Regions from separate parts of the Paenibacillus sp. JNUCC32 genome, predicted to be linked through region 2. Evidence: riboswitches for the same ligand, from Rfam matches in the RefSeq annotation. Region 2 holds a riboswitch; the other holds the start of a gene.
The links. Region 2 has a riboswitch for cobalamin ahead of JNUCC32_RS00060 (ABC transporter substrate-binding protein). Riboswitches for the same ligand answer to the same signal wherever they lie in the genome.
Positions count from the first base shown of each region.

Region 1 (7,573 bases), 2.0 Mb from region 2:
ATCTGTACTACAAAAAGGATCGGTGTGGACGCAAGAATCAATCGCTCATTCCCTTTCCCTAACTGTGTAAAAACAATAACATAATCAATGCATGGCGTCAGAAGCACAAGGCAAACACCAAGTAAAACGGGAGCCGGTTGAGGAAATACCAAGGTTAGAATATAGACGAGAACCGGTGTCAGAACAAAATTCACAAGCAATAAAGCTCCTATAAAACGCCCGTTGGATAAAGCCTCCCTCAGCTTAAGGAATGGAATTTGACAAAACATGCTGAAAAGAAGAATGGCAATCATGAATGATATGGCAGGCTCAACAAACATGCCTATGGCGGGACTTAATAAGCCCATTACTGCACCTAATATCAAGGCTGCTGCATAAACGCCTATTTGATTCTTCTCTACACTCTCCAGTCTAAGCATCTGTCCACGCTCCACTTTTTTATCCGAATTATATCACGGGACCAGCACGGCACTGCTTAATACTGCTTTTGGGGGCCGCGCTGCTATCAGCCATTGCATATACCCTATTTAGCTCTTGGAGAATAGGCACACCCATCTCTGAAAGGGATTAAAGGCGTCCTAACCATAATATTGGCTTATTTGTTGTTAGGCGTTGTTAGTGGCGTTATCGTTATGGCTAACAAGGGTAACTTAAAACCTGAAAGCGGCAGTCCAAGACGATATCCATGTCTTAGCTTACCGCTTGTCTTTAGTTATAGGCCCTAGCCCATTTTCGAATCTTTTAATTAGGCAGCAGCATAGGATAATCGGAAAATGATGAAACGATAAAAGGAGAATGAACATGTACCGCGATCCATGTTACCCTTATCAAGTGTTTGATCCGAGATATCAATACTGGAACGATTACAACCGGCTTCATAGCTTGAATCCTCATTATTTCAGTTGGTATGATGCCCGTTGGAATCGTGATGATGAAGATATTCAAATAACGGATTATGGGCGAGGACCACTTGTACTGAATATTGATCAAGCTGCGAAACAAAACAATACGTACCGAACCGCTTTATGGACAGGGAAGCACTTACAAGTGACCCTAATGAGCATTCATGTTGGAGATGACATTGGATTAGAGGTTCACCCCACAACCGACCAATTCATACACATTGAACAAGGTCAAGGGCTTGTTCAAATGGGCGATAGCAAACATAATTTAGATTTTCAACAAATGGCCTATGATGGCTATGCCATCATGATACCTGCTGGAAAATGGCACAATGTCACCAATATGGGCAGCGTACCGCTAAAAATATACGTGATATATGCCCCTCCAGAGCATCCATTTGGCACGGTCCACGAAACAAAAGCAGAGGCCATGTCTGCTGATTAGAATTTGTTATTCTTAGGATTTTGCTAATTTATATGCCGTTAGAAAACTGAAGCCCGTCAGCTTAATGCTGGCGGGCTAAAGTGTTATACAAAAAATATATAACGAGACTAAAAAACATAAACAGCACGAAATGATGGATAAGAACAGTTTGCTATCTTCACTTTCCCCTCTTTTCACTCCAACAATGTGCATTAGGTATCCGGCACTTACAGACAGCGTTACAAACCCTAAATATAACGTTTTGTGAGAACTGAACCAAACGCATATAACAAAAATAAAGGCTATCCACGTGAATATATATCTCAAAGCTTTAAATGGTCTATCGCCCAAAATATCACCTCAAGAAAAAGTTGCATTCACCTTCTGTACCAACCATTCCATCAATTTATTTCATATCATATCACGCTCCTTCGAAGAAATAAAAAAAGCCGCTCCAGGAGGGAACGACTTCAGTTTACATAAAATCATTTTAACGAGGTTAGGCGTTTTATGACATAAGGTGACGTATTTGAAGTCTATACTGGATGGTAGATTAACGTAACGAAAGGAGCAATAAATCATGGCACGAAGAATAATTTTAGATTTAGCGGTTACTTTGGATGGTTTTATTGAAGGGAAACATGGTGAAGTTGATTGGTGCATTATGGACTCTGAAATGGGGTTTAATCATTTTTTAAATCAAATCGATACCATTTTGTATGGAAGAAAAAGCTATGATTTATGGGGACAATTCACTCCGGAAATTGGACATGCGGATTCCGAAAAAGAGTTTTGGGAATTGGTTCATAGTAAAGAAAAGTATGTGTTTTCCAGGACGCAAAAGGGGAGTGATCATAAAGCAATATTCATAAATGATCGCATTCTTGAAGAAGTAAATAAATTAAAGAATCAGCCTGGTAAAGACATCTGGCTGTACGGAGGGGCAAGTCTTATTACGACTTTTATCAATTTGGGACTTGTTGATGAATATCGATTATCCGTTCACCCTGTCGTTTTGGGAGAAGGAAAACCGCTGTTTGTGGATATAAAACAGAGGTTGAATTTAAAAATGGTGAATACAAGAACGTTCTCCTCAGGCGTTGTGCAACTAATTTATCATTTTGATGGGAACGAATAATATTGCGCATTCGCCAACACGTACAAATAACGGCCCGGTTCCCGAATGACGGAAAACCGCGCCGTTATTGACTTTATGAAGATGCTGGTGAAGGGAATTGAACCCCCGACCTACGCATTACGAGTGCGTTGCTCTACCCCTGAGCTACACCAGCACATGTGGTTCGATGATATTCCTCTCGAAACAACAAAAATTATTATAATACTTCGGCAGCAAAAAGCAAGTCCTATTCTAACGGGAATATCCACCGAATTTGGCGGCATTACCCGCCTAACTTTTCCTGCACGGATTGGATCTTCTGTTTGCTTGAGGAGACCCGGTCCCTGCGGTCGTCAATTTTAACGGAAGTCGATACGCGCTTTGCCCCGGACAGAAAAGGCGCTTCATGCAAAGCCTCAATCGCCCGCCAGATCATGTTAAGCTCTCCCTCGATGATCGTGCTCATCGATGTCAGCTCATAGGAAATCCCTTCCTGCTGTTTCAGTATTCGCTGCATCTCGGCGACATAAGCGCTTAAACTCGTGGTTGCGGTTCCGATCGGAATCACCGTTACCTCTGCTATTGCCATCTGAACAACCCCCCTCGTCATATCTCAATCATGCGATGCTCTTCCATTTTCCAATTCCAATTCCGGATACGGATATCATACCAATTTCGGTCCGCCATATCAAAGCCCTTCAGTTTTAGCTTCACACAAGATATAGTGTATCCTGCCCGCCTCATCCATACGGTAATATCCTATTTTGTCAAAACGAGAATATACGCGGTATCTGCGCAGAAAAGGTCGCATTTGGTCACAATCCAGGAAATCTTATCGCCTTTTGACAGTTTCTTAACTGGCACAATGACCGCTCGTTTGCTATAATTCTTTTTGCGTTCAATTTTAAGAATATGGTTTACAAACACAATATATTGGGTTAAATTAGATTAACAACAACCAAATATAGTGTATATAGGTGCCGGATCAACCCATAAGGCAGTCCGGCTTAATAGGGAAGCATGGTGTAAATCCATCACGGTCCCGCCACTGTAAGGGCTCTTAGGCTGTTCATCATTTTTTTCAGCCATCCTCATACGGCATAGCCGCCGAAGAATCGGATCAAGGTTTTCGGGAGGCACCGCCGGGAGGCAGAAGCCCGAGTCAGAGACCTGCCTATATGCAGCAGACACCAACCTACGGGGCTTTAGGTAAGTGTTCGTTAAACTTGCGTCTGTACATAACATCATGCCCGTTCAAGGGCTTATGTCAAACGTCATTTCCGAATCACAGCGCACGGACATTTTCAAGCCTGCCCGCGGGTTTTAGAAAATGTTTTTTTGATGTCCTTTTTCATATTTCCCCCGAAGAAAGCGAGGAATTTATTCATGCCCCAGCTCGTAGTTAAACCGAACAACCGTCAGCTCGCCTTTGATGAAATTCGCCTCTCCGTCTATGCCGACCGGACTCTGAAAGGATTGGACATGCTCGATAAGGAGCGTCTGCTTCGCGGCGTCAATGCCAAATTGCGCGGTGAGCAGGTTACCGGCGAAGAAATCAGCAGCGCCTTCACGATGTCCGCCCTTGAGCTTGTAACTAAAGAGGAGCCGAATTGGAAGTTTGCAGCTGCGCGTTCGTTTCTGACCTCTTTATATAAAAAAGCGGCTACCAACCGCCGATACAAAGCATACCCGGAAGAACCATACGGTGCCTTCTACCCGCTCATTACGGAGCTTGTGCAAAAAGGCATCTATCGCGAGGACCTTCTGACCAGCTACACCAAAGAACAAATCGAAGAACTCGGCGAATGCATCGATCCAAGCCGGGATCTGCTGTTTGACTACATCGGTCTGTTGACGCTGGCTGAGCGTTACCTGGCAAACGACTTTGACGGTCGCGTCATGGAACTTCCGCAAGAACGCTACATGGTCATCGCGATGTTCCTCATGCATAACGAGCCTGCCGACAAGCGTCTTGACCTTGTCAAGGAAGCCTACTGGGCCATGAGTAACCTGTACATGACGGCGGCTACGCCGACCATGTCCAATGCAGGTAAAAAAGTAGCCGGCCAGCTGTCCAGCTGCTTTATCGATACCGTGGACGACTCCCTGGAAGGAATCTTCGATTCCAATACGGACATCGCCCGTCTCAGCAAAATGGGCGGCGGCATCGGGGTATACCTCGGTAAAGTCCGTGCACGCGGCTCTGACATCCGTGGTCACAAGAATACCAGTTCCGGCGTCATCCCTTGGATTCGCCAGTTGAACAACACCGCTGTTAGCGTTGACCAATTGGGAACTCGTAAAGGCGCCATCGCGGTGTACTTGGACGTGTTCCACAAAGACATCCTGTCCTTCCTGGATCTGAAGCTGAACAACGGCGACGAGCGCATGAGAGCGCATGACGTGTTCCATGGCGTATGCCTGCCCGACCTGTTCATGGAGGCTGTAGAAGCTCGTGAAGAGTGGAGCCTGTTCTGTCCGCATGAAGTGAAGAAAATCATGGGCTGGAAAGACGAGAACGGCCGTCCGCTAGGTCTGGAGGACTTCTATGACCATACTCAAGGCGAAGGCGAATTCCGCCAAAAATACGCGGAAGCCGTAGCGAACCCGCTGCTGCCGCGCATTACGGTACAAGCCATCGACATTATGAAGCGCATCATGAAATCCCAGCTTGAAACGGGTACGCCGTACATGTTCTACCGCGACACGGTCAACCGTGCGAACCCGAACTCGGCTCATGGCATGATCTACTCTTCCAACCTGTGCACGGAGATCATGCAGAACCAATCTCCGACGGTCGTTGAGCAAGAGGAGCTGGTTACGAAAGACGGCCAAACCCGGATCGTGATTTCCAAAATCCCTGGCGATTTCGTTGTCTGCAACCTGAACTCCATCCACTTGGCCCGTGCCGTACCTGCCGGTGTGCTGGAGCGTCTCGTTCCGATCCAGGTTCGCATGCTGGATAACGTCATCGACATTAACAATATTGAAGTTCTGCAAGCTCAATACACCAACAGCCAATATCGCGCGGTCGGTCTCGGCACCTTCGGTCTGCACCACTTGCTGGCGCTGGAAGGCATCCGCTGGGAATCCGACGAAGCCGTTGCCTATAATGACAATCTGTACGAACACATCAACTACCTGCTCGTCAAATCCAGCATGGAGTTGGCCAAGGAAAAAGGCCACTACCCGAAATTCAAAGGCTCCGACTGGGAGAGCGGCGAGTACTTCACGTTCCGCGGTTATACCGACGGCGAGCATGAAGGCAAGTTCGTGACCACCGAACAGTGGCGTGAATTGCAGCAGGAAGTGCAAGCGAACGGCGTCCGTAACGCATGGCTGTTTGCCATCGCGCCGAACGGCTCCACTTCGATCATCGCGGGTTCCACGGCGAGCATCGATCCATTGTACGAACTTCTGTCTTATGAAGAAAAAACCACTTATAAAGTGGCGAACCCTGCTCCGGATCTGTCCGAGAAAACGATCTGGTACTATAAAACGGCTTTCTTGATCGACCAGCATTGGTCCATCAAAATGGCTGCCGCCCGTCAGCGTCACGTTGACCAAGCGCAAAGCTTTAACCTGTACGTCCGCCCTGATATCCGGGCTTCGGAATTCCTGGAGCTGCATCTGCATGCCTGGAAAGCCGGCATCAAATCCACGTACTATGTACGCAGCCGCGCGCTGACGATTGAAGAGTGTGAGTCGTGCGCAAGCTAAGAGTTTAGATTAACCTTTTTCGAACCCACCCAACCCCTCCCTTCCAAGGGAGGGCCCCAAGGGCTCTGCCCTCTGGACACCCGCAAGGTGGGTTGGATGTGAATGAGGCGCTTCTTAAGTTGCTTTAGTGGCTAGGAGCGCTTTCTCCCTGCGGGAACGCTGGAATGCGGCGCGGGGACTTCTGAGTTACTTCGTGTGATTTGTTGAGTTACTGTCTGCTGGGATCGCTCTCCCCTTGGGAATCGCTTCTCATGCGGTGCGGGGACCTTTGAGTTACTTCGTGCTATTTGTTGAGTTACTGTCTGCGTGGATCGCTCTCCCTTTGGGAATCGCTTTTCATGTGGTGCGGGACTACTGAGCTACTTCGTGCGATTGGTTGAGTTACTGCCTGCGTGGATCGCTCTCCCCTTGGGAATCGCTTTTCATGTGGTGCGGGGACTATTGACCTACTTCGTGCGATTTTGAGTTACTGCCTGCGTGGTTCGCTCTCCCTTTGGGAATCGCTTCTCATGCGATGCGACAAGCGTCGAGCGGCTGCATGCGGGGGGTCTCGCATAGCAGGCGGGAATAAGCTTTCTAACTAAAAGACTACAAGGGTAAGGGTATCCAATCGGAAGAGTTTACGTCCGCCTTTGGGAGCCCTTTGCAACCTTTAAAATACATTAAGGCAAAGGGCGGACAACAGCGGCTGGAGATGGATACCCGTCCCGGTGTGGATACCCGTTCCATGAATATGCTGGGAGGTTTCCCTCAGGCTTCGCCTATGCGCCGCCCTATTATGAAATACAAGGAGAGAAAATCGGCATGCAAATGCAAAAGATATTTAACACCGAAGCACCCAACCGCTCCACTCGCGTCATTGAAGGTGAATGCTCCGGGATCCTGAACTGGAACGACATTCGGATGCCTCATATGTATAAATTGTATAAGGTTCTGCTGCTGAACCACTGGATCGCGGATGAAATTCCGATGTCCAAGGATGCGCAGCAGTTCCCGCGCCTGGACCCTGAAGAGCAGCGCACCTTCAAAATCAACATCTCCCTGCTGGCTGTGCTCGATTCCATGCAGACGATGTTTGTCGGCGACGTGAAGCGTTACTTCACCGACTCGTCGCTCGAAGCCATCTCGGCCATCATCGGTCAGCAAGAGGTGGTTCACAACCAATCCTATTCCTACGTGCTTTCCTCCATCGTATCGGAGCAGGAGCAGAAGGAAATCTTCGAATACTGGAAGCATGATCCGGTTCTTCTGGAGCGCAACCAGTTCATCTCGAACATTTACCAGAATTTCCGCGACAATCCGTCGCCGCAATCCTTCTTCGAAGCCATGGTCGCCGACCTGATCCTGGAAGGGATTTTCTTCTACAGCACGTTTGCCTTCTTCTACAACCTGGCCCGTGACCAAAAGATG
Region 1 covers NZ_CP062260.1:4,933,254-4,940,826, forward strand. Annotated here, with positions in the region: gene JNUCC32_RS21860 (arsenic resistance protein) at 1-419, opposite strand, end outside; gene JNUCC32_RS21865 (cupin domain-containing protein) at 802-1,347, shown strand; gene JNUCC32_RS21870 (dihydrofolate reductase family protein) at 1,907-2,464, shown strand; tRNA gene JNUCC32_RS21875 (tRNA-Thr) at 2,547-2,618, opposite strand; gene JNUCC32_RS21880 (MTH1187 family thiamine-binding protein) at 2,727-3,032, opposite strand; cobalamin riboswitch at 3,402-3,635, shown strand; gene JNUCC32_RS21885 (ribonucleoside-diphosphate reductase subunit alpha) at 3,830-6,163, shown strand; gene JNUCC32_RS21890 (ribonucleotide-diphosphate reductase subunit beta) at 6,968-7,573, shown strand, end outside.
Region 1: linked by a shared signal. The riboswitch ahead of JNUCC32_RS21885 (ribonucleoside-diphosphate reductase subunit alpha) and the one ahead of JNUCC32_RS00060 (ABC transporter substrate-binding protein) in region 2 are both predicted to bind cobalamin.

Region 2 (7,573 bases):
TGTGCGGGGGACGGTGGAGACGGTTGCGGAAAATATCGTGGACGCGGTCATCGCTCCGCTGTTTTTTGCCCTGATCGGAGGGGCGCCGCTTGCGTTGGCCTACCGCGCCGTGAATACGCTGGATTCCATGGTCGGTTATAAAAACGAGAAGTACCTGCATGTAGGCTGGGCCTCCGCCCGGCTGGACGATCTCGCCAATTGGATACCGGCACGCCTGACCGCCGGGCTGTTGACCATCGCGGCGGCGATGTTCTCGCTGCAGTGGAAACAAGCGATCAAGATGGTTAAACGAGATGCGCGTAAGCATCCCAGTCCGAACAGCGGCTTCCCGGAATCGGCCGTTGCCGGTGCCTTGGGGATTCGCCTGGGAGGCGAAAATTCGTACCAAGGCGTGATCTCGTTCCGGGCTTACATGGGGGACCCCGACCGACCGCTCGAAGCGGAGGATATCCGGGTGACAAACCGTCTGCTTGTGGGCGTATCGGTTTTGTTTACGATGCTGGGCACCGCGGTGCTCGGACTTGCTGCCGCGGCAGGAGGAAGCCTATGGATATGAGGATCAGCCTGCATCTGGTGCGTCACGGCCGCACGTTGTGGAACGAGGAGCGCCGTTATCTCGGCCATGAGGATCAGGGAATTCTGGCTGAGGGAAGGGAACAGCTCCTCCCGCTGCGGGAGGAACTTCGCTGCAGGCATTTTGTCCGGATCTATTGCAGCGATCTCCTCCGCTGCCGGCAGACGCTCAATGTGATCTTATCGGATTCAAAAAGGGGTGCTGTTCCTGATGATGACATATTGGGCCAGTTTATGCCGGGCGTACGATATGACCCGCGGCTGCGCGAACTGGATTTCGGGGATTGGGAAGGAAAGACCTACGAGGAGTTGAAGACGGATTCCCTCTACCGGCGCTGGATCGATAACCCTGCGGAAGTTACGCCGCCCAGCGGGGAGAGCTGGGAAGCTTTCGGTTCCCGCGTCCAGGCCTTTTTGTCGGGATTGCATTTGGATGTGAAGGAATTATTGCATATGGAGGAAGCTCCGGATCCCCTTTCGCAGGCAGAGGCAGAGGCTGAGGCAGAGGCAGAGGCCAGGCGTGGTGATGATGGCCGTGGAACGCTCGCTGAAGGAGTTGACGTGCTTGTGGTCACCCACGGCGGCGTTATTCGGGAGATGGCAGCGGCTACCGTGCCGGATACGGAATTCTGGGCGACGTCGGTTATGCCGGGCGAGGTGCTCAAGCTGCAGCTGACATGGGACGGAGCGAGCTGGCGAGGCGTACGGTTAAGCGAATAAAACGAAAACGTATGATTTCGGTCGGAATAGGCGATAACGGGCTAAATCGGTGTCATGACGCAATCGAAACGCCCGAAACTTTCAGTTGTAAGGGGATGGTTTATCGCCTATAATCTTGTGCAGAGAAACCATGCTTGGCCTATCATCCATAAATTCATATGATTTGCGAGGGTCCCGGACAGAGGGCGTTATTGTTTTCTGCCGGGTTAATAGGGAAGCCGGTGCAAGTCCGGCACGGTCCCGCCACTGTGAAGCAGGGACTTTTCCATATGCCACTGAGCCTTAGCGCTTGGGAAGGCGGAGAAGTCGTTACAACCTGCAAGTCAGGAGACCTGCCCTCAGCGAATGAAAGACGGTCCTTCGAGGAGAGGATTACGTTTACCGGACGCATGGAGCCATGCGGACGGAAGTTTAAGGCGCCATCGTTGAACGGTTATCCCGGCGTCCTTATGATACAAACGTAATCCCTGAGTCCTTGTCATCGAGGAGTCGGGGATTTTTGCTTCTTAGGGTATGAAGATTGAACGTTTCTTACCAGTTAAGGATCGGTCGAAGGAATTTAGACACGCCTGCGCCAGGTTCTCAATTATGTTTAGGGGGATTCCAAGAGATGAAAGCATTAAACAAAACATGGTCCGTACTTCTGGTAGCCATACTGATGGCCCTGGCCTTGATCGGCTGCGGCGGCGAAGAAGCAGCACCGAAGGATGCGACGCCGCCGGCACAGCAGCAAGAGCAGAATAACGAAGCGCCGGCGGAATCGGCGGAAGAGCTTAAGACCACGTATCCGCTGACCGTCAAGGATTCAACGGGCGTGGAAATGACGTTTGAGAAAGCGCCGACCAAGATTGCGTCCCTGACTCCGTCCGAGACGGAAAAACTGTTTGCATTGGGACTGGATGAGGAGATCGTTGGCGTATCCGATAACGACGATTACCCCGAAGCGGCCAAATCCAAGCCTAAACTGGGCGGGTTCCAGGTGAATGAAGAGGCGATCATCGCAGCCGACGCCGATGTGGTATTCGCGGCTTCGATGAATGCCCAGAATGCCGAGAAATTGCGCGAGCTTGGCGTTACGCTGTTCGTCAACGATCCGAAAACCATCGATGCGGTGATGGAGAACATCGAGCTGATCGGTCAAATTACGGACCGTCAAGCCGAGGCGAAAGCGGTCGTCGATCAGATGAAGCAGGAATTGGCTGCCGTTACGGAAGCCGTGAAATCCGTGAAGGATGAAGACAAGAAGAAAGTATACGTGGAGTTCTCTCCGGGATGGACCGTCGGCAAAGGCGAGTTCATGGATGAGATCATTACCGCAGCTGGCGGCGTCAATGCAGCCGGCGATGCGGAAGGCTGGTTCGAAATCAGCGAGGAGAACATCATCGCCGCGAACCCGGACGTTATTCTGTACACGGACGATGTGGTGGACGAAGCCACCAAGAAAACATTGGATCAGCTGATCAAGGAGCGCGGCGGCTGGGATCAGATCGAAGCCATCAAGAACGATCAGGTCATTTCCGTGGATGCCAATCTGCTCAGCCGTCCGGGCCCGCGCGTGACGCAAGGACTGATGGAAGTGGCGAAGGCCGTTTATCCGGAATTGATGAATCCATGAGTAAAAAACTTGCAGGATTCGGTGCGGCCGGCCTGATCCTTTTACTGCTGACCTTGGTTGTCAGTCTCGGAATCGGCTCCGTTCACCTGCCTGTGAGAGAGATTGGAGCGATGCTGCTGCACCGGCTGCCGGGAATCGGCGATTCCATCGTTCCAGGCTGGGAAGCTTCCTCCGAGCAAATCCTGATGAAGGTGAGATTGCCGCGGATCCTGCTCGGGATGCTTGTTGGAGCCTCCCTGGCGGTGGCCGGAGCCGCCTTTCAAGGCGTGCTTCGCAATCCGCTGGCGGATCCGTTTACGCTCGGTGTGTCCTCGGGTGCTGCGCTTGGCGCGGCATCCCTGATTTTTTTCGGAATGGAATATTCCTTTGCCGGAGGTTATACACTGCCGGTTGTAGCGTTTCTGACCGGAGCAGGCACCCTATGGGCCGTTTTGCTGCTGGCAAGGGATCAAGGAAAACTGCCGATCCATGGGCTCATCCTGTCCGGGGTGGTGATGCAGTCGTTTCTGGGCGCCGTCGTTTCGTTTCTGACGGTGATGTCCAAAGATACGGTGAACCAAATCCTGTACTGGACGATGGGAAGCCTGAGCATGCGCGGATGGTCGTATACGGCCATCCTTTTCCCGTATTTTGCAGCGGGTTTCGTATATCTATGGAGCAGGTCGCGGGCGCTTAACATTTTGTCGCTCGGGGAACGGCAGGCCGCTCATATGGGATTGAATGTCGATCGTCTGAAGACCAGCGTGCTGATCGTCGCTACCCTGCTTGCCGCGGCAGCCGTATCGGTTTCCGGCGTGATCGGGTTCGTCGGGCTTGTAGTACCGCATATGATTCGGCTGATCACCGGCTCCGATTACCGCGTGATTGTTCCCCTGTCGGCGCTGGGCGGCGCGATTTTCATGGTTTGGTGCGATACGGCAGCACGCTCCGTCTTGGCGCCGACGGAAATCCCGCTCGGGGTGGTCACGGCATTCATAGGCGCTCCGTTCTTTGCTTATCTGCTGTACCGGAACAAAAAACGGCGCAGGGAGGGGTTATCATGATTACGGCCCAAGGGCTTGGCAAAGCCTATGGCAAGGCGTCGATTCTATCCGGGGTGGACCTTCACATTGCCGAAGGGGAATGGTGGGGGATCATCGGACCGAACGGCAGCGGCAAGTCCACCCTCATGCAGCTGTTATCCGGCGTGGAGAGTCCTACGGAAGGAAGCGTGACGCTTCTGGGCAAGGAGCTTGGACGCTATAACCGGAAGGCACTGGCCCGAATCGTGGCGGTGCTGCAGCAGGAGGGACTCGACCCTACCGATTTTACCGTCCGGGACGTGCTGGAGATGGGGCGATTCCCGTTCTTGAACTGGCTTGGCCGTGAGGATAAGGATGCGGCCCCGCTTATCGAGGCCGTTATTCGAAAGCTGGATCTGAACGGCCTGGAGGAGCGCCGGCTTACCGAGTTAAGCGGAGGACAGCGCCAGCGTGTCGCTTTGGGCAAGGTGATGGTCCAGGAGCCTTCGCTGCTCATGCTGGACGAACCGACGACCTATCTGGATATCCGCTATCAGCTTCAGTTCATGGATATGGTGGCGGAGTGGCGGAACTCGTCCGGCATAACGGTGATCAGCGTACTGCATGACCTCAATCTGGCGGCTCAATTCTGCGATAAGCTGCTGGTTCTGGATCAGGGACGGATCGCAGGGGCGGGCAAGCCGGAGGACGTGCTGACGGCAGCGTATATCCGACGGATTTTCCGGGTGGAGCCCTCCATCGTGACCCATCCCGAGAATGGGGCTCCGCAGGTGCTGTTAACTGCGAACAGCACCTGGACCTAAAGCGGTGTTGCCGCAGGTTCAGCCGCGTTGTAAGATTTAGGAGCAAGAGGAAGGAGGCCGTTTCATTGACGGATACACTCACAAGTCGTTTGAAGGGAATTACCGCTAACATTAAACCGCTGGATGCCGAAGCGCAGGCGGAAACCGGCGCCTATTTGGATACGTTAACGAAACCTCCGGGCAGTTTGGGCAAGCTGGAGTCGCTGGCGATCCAATTAGCGGGAATCACGGGGAAAATGAAGCCCTCGTTTACCAAAACATCCGTGGTTGTCATGGCTGGCGATCATGGGGTGTGTGATGAAGGAATCAGCGCATTTCCGGCCGAGGTGACGCCCCAAATGGTGATGAACTTCCTGAATGGAGGGGCGGCCGTTAACGTGCTGGCCCGTCAAGCGGGGGCAGACGTTCATTGCGTGGATATCGGCGTAGCGACCGAGCTGACCCATGAGAGGCTCCTGTCCCGGAACATTGGCAGAGGAACCGCCAATATGGCCAAAGGACCCGCAATGACAAGGGAAGAAGCGCTGCAATCCGTAGTGACCGGAGCTGAGGTGGCGGCAGAGCTGGTTATACAAGGCACGCAGATGTTCGTAACCGGAGAGATGGGCATCGGGAACACGACGCCAAGCGCGGCTATTTTCTCGGTTCTGTCCGGCAAGCAGCCATCCGAGGTTGTGGGACGAGGAACCGGCGTGACGGATGAACGGCTGAACCATAAGATTCGGGTTGTGGAACGGGCGATACAAGTCAATGCGCCTCATGCCGCCGACCCGCTCGACGTGCTGGCCAAAGTCGGGGGCTTCGAAATCGGCGGATTGGCCGGATTGATTCTGGGGGCGGCTGCTCATGGATGTCCTGTCATCATTGACGGATTCATATCCAGTGCCGCGGCGTTGGTTGCCAAATCGATCTGCCCGGATGCCCTTCCTTATATGATTGCTTCCCATGTTTCGCATGAACAGGCGCATGTTCTTCTGCTGAAAGAGCTGGGACTCCAGCCGATGCTTCAAATGGACATGCGTCTTGGCGAGGGGACGGGCGGTGTGCTGTGCCTTCATCTGGTCGAGGCGGCGTGCAGGATCGTGAACGAGATGGCGACGTTTGAGAGCGCCGGCATCAGCGGAGGAGCCGTATGAGTCATCGTGGAAGCGTGTTGGTTACGGGCGGAGCGAGGAGCGGGAAGAGCTCGTTCGCGGAGAAGCTGTGCATGAAGCGCGCCGATTCCGGTACATATATAGCGACTGCGCAAGCCTATGACGATGAGATGCGGGAACGGATCCGTATTCATCAAGACCGCAGGCAGGATACAGCCTATGGTTGGCAGACGGTGGAGGAGCCTGTCGCTCTGCCCGAATTGCTCGAAACGCTCGGCCAGTCTGCCTCGGACGCCCCTGCGGTGGTAGTGGATTGCCTGACGCTGTGGCTTACGAACGTGCTGCTGCAGGCCGAACCCGAAGGGACGGCCGTCATGGAAGAGCGGCTGGGGCTTCAAATCGGCAGGCTGGCAAGAGCGGTTCAGGTATACCCGGGCATGGTTATATTGGTAACAAACGAAGTGGGTTCAGGGATTGTACCCGAATATCCGCTGGGCCGGATTTATCGCGACTGGGCAGGGATCATGAATCAACGACTGGCCCAGGTCTGTGACGAGGTATTTCTGGTGACCGCGGGAATTCCAATGGAAATCAAGAGCAGGGAGTATCGGATATGAGCAAGATGATCGAAGCGGCTGCGGCCGCTTTTCAATTTTTATCGAGGCTTCCCGTGCGGAGGGAAATTCCCTTTACACCCGAAGTTCAACAGCGGAGCGTCGTTTTTTATCCTTTCGTAGGGGCAGTCATAGGTGCTATCGTTGCCGTATTGGGACTGGGCTTAAGCTTTGTGCTGCCTTCCTTTCCAGCTGCCGTCATCCTGCTGGCTGCATGGGTAGCGTTAACCGGAGGGCTTCATCTCGATGGCTGGATGGACAGTGCGGATGCGCTGCTGAGCCATCGGTCGCGCGAACGAATGCTTGAAATTATGAAGGATAGCCGGGTAGGCGCGATGGGGGTCATGGCCTGCATGCTGCTGCTCCTTCTGAAAGCTTCCTTAATCATGTCCGTTTGGGATTTGTCTGAGGGGGTATGGAAGCAAGAAGCGTGGCTGCTGGTGCTCGCTCCGGTCTGGAGCCGCTGGTTTATGGTCCACGCCATGTATCGATGGCCGATGGCACGGGGAAGCGAGGGGCTGGCAGCTTTGTTTCACGGACTGTCCGTTAGAAGGAGGTCGCTGGCAGGCATAGTCGCGATCCTGTTAACGCTGGTCGTCATAGGCCTTCTCTGGTGCACGACAAGCACACTGGATCTTGCGGCGATCGGAATCGGAGGGATCCTCGTCATCCCGTTGGCAGCCTGGGCCGTTGGAAGTTTGACGGCCGAACGGATGAGCCGAAGACTCGGGGGATTGACGGGAGATACCTATGGGGCGTTGAATGAATGGATTGAAACGATTGTGTTAATTTTGGTAGTTCTCCTTTTGAAGTTTACATGATATGATAGTAGAGCAATGCGGTGGTATTCCGATCAACATAGTCGACATAATTCACGTCAACAGAAAAATAACGTTTTTGACAGGAATTTTCTCAAACGGGTAATGATATGTTTAGAGTGGGCTATGAAATGGATATGAATACATACTAGCGCACTTATGACATGAGGATGACGCAGTATATCCTTATTTATAGAATGGGAGGAATCATTAGGATGGAAACGCTTTGGGTTATCATCAATGTCCTTGTTCTGATTCTGCTGGTCGGTATTTTGTACTGGATGCAGAGAAAGCATTACTCGTTTACCAAACGC
Region 2 covers NZ_CP062260.1:8,683-16,255, forward strand. Annotated here, with positions in the region: gene cbiB (adenosylcobinamide-phosphate synthase CbiB) at 1-556, shown strand, start outside; gene JNUCC32_RS00055 (histidine phosphatase family protein) at 547-1,293, shown strand; cobalamin riboswitch at 1,446-1,647, shown strand; gene JNUCC32_RS00060 (ABC transporter substrate-binding protein) at 1,904-2,908, shown strand; gene JNUCC32_RS00065 (FecCD family ABC transporter permease) at 2,905-3,951, shown strand; gene JNUCC32_RS00070 (ABC transporter ATP-binding protein) at 3,948-4,733, shown strand; gene cobT (nicotinate-nucleotide--dimethylbenzimidazole phosphoribosyltransferase) at 4,799-5,869, shown strand; gene cobU (bifunctional adenosylcobinamide kinase/adenosylcobinamide-phosphate guanylyltransferase) at 5,866-6,444, shown strand; gene cobS (adenosylcobinamide-GDP ribazoletransferase) at 6,441-7,262, shown strand; gene JNUCC32_RS00090 (L-cystine transporter) at 7,475-7,573, shown strand, end outside.